Regions from separate parts of the Paenibacillus larvae subsp. larvae genome, predicted to be linked through region 1. Evidence: a T-box and tRNA genes for the amino acid it is inferred to sense, from the RefSeq annotation. Region 1 holds a T-box; the other holds one or more tRNA genes.

Region 1 (2,356 bases):
ATAGGATTATGGGAAAAGAAAAAAGGGCCCTGGTTTCGGGCACTTTTTTCTTAAGAAGAAGGCACCTTATTTCTCTCAGAGAGGAAGAATATAGCCCATTTTCTCTTTGACTTCATTTAAGGTTAGTTCCGCCGTTTCAGAAGCTTTCTCTGCTCCCTTCTTCAATACATCAAAGATATAGCCGGATTCCCGGATCTCCCGGTAGCGCTGCTGAATAGGTTCGAAAGTCGAGACCACAGCCTCTGCCAGATCTTTTTTGAAAGCTCCATATCCTTGCCCTTCATATTTAGCTTCTAAATCAGCCAGGGTTAAATCCGAACAATGTGTATAAATGCTCATCAAGTTACTGATTTCAGATTTTTGCACCGGATCAAATCTGACTTCTCTGCCTGAATCCGTAACTGCACGGCTGATTTTTTTGCGTATTACAGAAGGTTCGTCCAGCATCGTAATAAAGCTGTTTTTATTTGGATTGCTCTTGCTCATTTTTTTGGAAGCATCATCGAGAGACATAATCCGCCCCCCTACCTCCGGAATATAAGGATCGGGCATACGAAAAGTCTCCCCAAAGCGATTGTTGAAACGTGCGGCTAGGTCCCGAGTCAGTTCCAGATGCTGCTTTTGATCCTCTCCTACCGGAATCAGATCAGCATTATAAAGTAAAATATCAGCTGCCATCAAGGACGGATAAGTAAATAATCCGGCTCCAACCGTCTCCTTCCCTGCAGATTTGTCTTTAAATTGGGTCATCCTTTCGAGTTCACCCATATAAGTTATCGTTGTTAAAATCCAACCCAGTTCGACATGGGCAGGTACATGGGACTGAAGGAATACACAAGCCTTGTCCGCATCCAGTCCCGCGGCCAGGTAAAGGGCCACAGCTGATTCGGTCTGTTCCCTTAAGGCAGCCGGGTCCTGAGGAACAGTAATGGCATGATGATCCACCACCATAAAATAACAGTCGTATTGTTCCTGCATTTTCACATAATTGCGTAGTGCTCCGATATAATTGCCAAGAGTAAGCTGCCCGCTAGGTTGCATCCCCGATAAAACTCGTTTCATCTACAAAACCCCCATCTTTAAATAGAATATAAAAAAGCTCTTCGTCTGGAAAGGGACGAAAAGCCGTGGTACCACCCTAATTTATCTTTAACCTGGACACCTGGTTGTATGCCGGTTAACAGACCTTATATCTCCGGTAACGGGGAGGATAACGCTGCAGGATACTAAAAAGCGGCCGTAAACAGTCTGCTTTCGTTCCCCTGCAGAGCTTAAGGATCCATTCAGTTCGTCCGTCCATCCGATTCCCACCAACCATCGGCTCTCTGAGCAGACTGACAACGACCTACTACTTCCTATCAAAGCTTTGTGATCTTATTTTGTATTATTATCACCGCTTTCACATCAAAAAGTCAACCTTTCGCCTCAGACCTTTACCGCCTATGCCTTGGACCGGTTTTCTACCCTTTCCCTGTTCTTTTCAAAACGCCTGCAAAGTCCAAGCCATCTTGGTACAATCTCTTCATTAGATGCAAAATGCATATGGGTATATCCCGCAAATAAAGACTGAAGACGTACTCCCTCCGGAGAAAATTCGCCTCCCTTGCCTTTAACTTTAACATTTGGCGTCCATTCAGCCCCCTCTTCAACATGAAGGGTTGAATAATGGAATTCATGCCCTTTCGCCGTTTCCCCTTCAGGCAGAAGCTCGTGTTGGCCCCAGCCGCTTATTTCCCTGTATCCCAAGGCAGCCAGACGATTCTGCATGATTACTTTAGCGGGCAGAAGTCCTACCATTGGGTAAGAATCTCCCTGGGTATTCACAATTTCTTTGGCCAAATACATATAACCTCCACACTCGGCGATCGTAGGCATGCCTGAAAGAATACCTTTACGTATTGACCTCATCGTGACAACATTCCCGGCAAGAGTAATTGCGAATTCTTCGGGATAACCTCCTCCCAAAATTAAACCGCTTGCCTCTGCTGGTACGGGTTCGTTATTCAACGGAGAAAAATACACGCATTTTGCCCCGTATGCTTCCAGAAGTTCCAGATTCTCGGGGTAATAAAAATGGAAAGCGGCATCCTTGGCTACGGCAATAACCAACCCTTCTCCTACCTGCGGCTTTGGTGCATACAGGTGTATCCGGTCATTTCGGTCGGTGTTGACTGGTGCAGACTCACTTAGGGAAAGAAGCCGGTCCATATCAAGTCCAAGCTCCATACAATCCGCAAGCTTTCCAAACAACGGGGCCAATTCGCCTCTTTCTACCGAAGGAATCAATCCGAGGTGCCGTTCCGGTATACAAACCTCTTCCTCCCTGGTCATATAACCCACTACGGGTACCCCGCAT
Region 2 (2,356 bases), 1.8 Mb from region 1:
TGTTACCAAACCTTGTTGCCGCGGATACTAAAAAAGATAATCAAAAACTGGTACAAGATATCCAAAACATGATTCTGTCCATGGACCCGGCCGGTTTGGCACACATCAGTCTGGCTATGGCATTTCGTGAGAGTTCGATTCAGGATTTATCTTCCATTTCTGTTCCTGTCTTAATCGTAGCCGGAACCGAAGACCCTATTACTCCTCCCGATGTGATGCAGCGAATGGCGGATAAAATTCCTGATTCCCAATATGTTCAGATAGATAAATCCGCACATCTGACACCTTTGGAGCAACCTGGCTGGTTCAATAAACAGGTAAAGTCCTTTCTAAAGCAAATGTTCCAATAATAAGGGTAATGAATGCTGCTAGTAAAAAAGAAATCAAAACAAATTGGAAACAAAAAATAACAGAATTATTCTTGAAAAGAAATGCAGTGGAATTGGGTATATAGAAAAAGCAAGTGCAGGGTAATAGCTGCACTTGCTTTTTGAATTATGCCGGTGAAGGGACTTGAACCCCCACTCTCTTGCGAGAAACGGATTTTGAGTCCGTCGCGTCTGCCATTCCGCCACACCGGCTTACTGGCGTGCCCTAAGAGATTCGAACTCCTGACCTTTTGATTCGTAGTCAAACGCTCTATCCAGCTGAGCTAAGGGCACTTACTATTCGATAGAACTGGTGCCGAAGACCAGACTTGAACTGGTACGGTAGTCACCTACCGCAGGATTTTAAGTCCTGTGCGTCTGCCGATTCCGCCACTCCGGCGTAAATAATGGAGGCGCCACCCAGATTCGAACTGGGGGTAAAGCTTTTGCAGAGCTCTGCCTTACCACTTGGCTATGGCGCCTTAGGATGGAGCGGAAGACGGGGTTCGAACCCGCGACCCTCGCCTTGGCAAGGCGATGCTCTACCACTGAGCCACTTCCGCATTAAACTGGGGGTATAGGATTCGAACCTATGCATGACGGAGTCAAAGTCCGTTGCCTTACCGCTTGGCTAACCCCCAACAGGACTATATGGGGCGATCGAAGGGAATCGAACCCTCGAGTGTCGGAGCCACAATCCGATGCGTTAACCACTTCGCCACGACCGCCATAAAACTTTGGCAGGGGCAGCAGGAATTGAACCCACACTAACGGTTTTGGAGACCGCTGTTCTACCTTTAAACTATGCCCCTATAATATGGTGGAGGCTGATGGATTCGAACCACCGAACTCGTAAGAGAACAGATTTACAGTCTGCTGCGTTTGGCCACTTCGCTAAGCCTCCACATTATAAAACTATGCGATGGTGCCGGCGAGAGGACTTGAACCCCCAACCTACTGATTACAAGTCAGTTGCTCTACCAATTGAGCTACACCGGCTGGTCGCTATGGTGGCTCGGGACGGAATCGAACCGCCGACACGAGGATTTTCAGTCCTCTGCTCTACCGACTGAGCTACCGAGCCTCAACTTATTTCCAGAACTTCCATGACATCATGATTCATGGAATAGAATGGCGGAGCTGACGGGATTCGAACCCGCGGTCTCCTGCGTGACAGGCAGGCATGTTAGGCCTCTACACCACAGCTCCATATTGCGGGGGCAGGATTTGAACCTACGACCTTCGGGTTATGAGCCCGACGAGCTACCGGACTGCTCCACCCCGCGGCAATTAACCTTAGAAGCAAGCGTATCTGCTAATCGCTTATGCCTATCTTCCGGGTTAAATTATGGTGGACGCTGACGGGATCGAACCGCCGACCCTCTGCTTGTAAGGCAGATGCTCTCCCAGCTGAGCTAAGCGTCCATATAAAGCAATGTGAGTTCAATTATATTAGGTTCTCACTGCTTTGTCAAAAGAAAAATTATACATGGTGACCCGTAGGGGATTCGAACCCCTGTTACCTCCGTGAAAGGGAGGTGTCTTAACCCCTTGACCAACGGGCCGGATATATAATGGCGGAGAGAGAGGGATTCGAACCCTCGAGACGCTTTTGGCGCCTACACGATTTCCAATCGTGCTCCTTCGGCCAACTCGGACACCTCTCCATTGGCTCCCCGAACAGGGCTCGAACCTGTGACAACTCGATTAACAGTCGAGTGCTCTACCAACTGAGCTATCGGGGAATAGGATTTTTCGAAGCATTACTGCCTCGGTCAGGCTGCGAGAAAATATCCTGCCTTAGAAAAGGCATGCAGCTTGAACCAGCCTCTTGCACCCTGAAAACTAGCAGCGAAGCAAAGTGTACTTAGAACAGTTGTTTCTTTAGGATAAGCCCTCGACCGATTAGTATTGGTCAGCTCCACGCATTGCTGCGCTTCCACCCCCAACCTATCTACCTCGTCGTCTTCAAGGGGTCTTACTACTTG

The links. A T-box is a leader RNA that pairs with one kind of tRNA and senses whether it is charged. The one in region 1 lies ahead of trpS (tryptophan--tRNA ligase), so its partner is inferred to be a tRNA-Trp.
Region 2: it encodes a tRNA-Trp, which carries the amino acid that the T-box ahead of trpS (tryptophan--tRNA ligase) is inferred to sense. The anticodon was not compared.

The regions. Positions count from the first base shown of each region.
Region 1 covers NZ_CP019687.1:2,138,554-2,140,909, forward strand. Annotated here, with positions in the region: gene trpS (tryptophan--tRNA ligase) at 76-1,062, opposite strand; T-box leader at 1,111-1,371, opposite strand; gene BXP28_RS11165 (cobyrinic acid a,c-diamide synthase CobB) at 1,441-2,356, opposite strand, start outside.
Region 2 covers NZ_CP019687.1:327,966-330,321, reverse strand. Annotated here, with positions in the region: gene BXP28_RS01835 (alpha/beta fold hydrolase) at 1-350, shown strand, start outside; tRNA gene BXP28_RS01830 (tRNA-Leu) at 499-581, opposite strand; tRNA gene BXP28_RS01825 (tRNA-Arg) at 586-662, opposite strand; tRNA gene BXP28_RS01820 (tRNA-Leu) at 680-768, opposite strand; tRNA gene BXP28_RS01815 (tRNA-Cys) at 777-850, opposite strand; tRNA gene BXP28_RS01810 (tRNA-Gly) at 857-931, opposite strand; tRNA gene BXP28_RS01805 (tRNA-Gln) at 938-1,009, opposite strand; tRNA gene BXP28_RS01800 (tRNA-His) at 1,021-1,096, opposite strand; tRNA gene BXP28_RS01795 (tRNA-Trp) at 1,107-1,180, opposite strand; tRNA gene BXP28_RS01790 (tRNA-Tyr) at 1,187-1,272, opposite strand; tRNA gene BXP28_RS01785 (tRNA-Thr) at 1,292-1,367, opposite strand; tRNA gene BXP28_RS01780 (tRNA-Phe) at 1,377-1,452, opposite strand; tRNA gene BXP28_RS01775 (tRNA-Asp) at 1,501-1,577, opposite strand; tRNA gene BXP28_RS01770 (tRNA-Met) at 1,581-1,654, opposite strand; tRNA gene BXP28_RS01765 (tRNA-Val) at 1,718-1,793, opposite strand; tRNA gene BXP28_RS01760 (tRNA-Glu) at 1,859-1,933, opposite strand; tRNA gene BXP28_RS01755 (tRNA-Ser) at 1,944-2,035, opposite strand; tRNA gene BXP28_RS01750 (tRNA-Asn) at 2,038-2,113, opposite strand; rRNA gene BXP28_RS01745 (23S ribosomal RNA) at 2,254-2,356, opposite strand, start outside.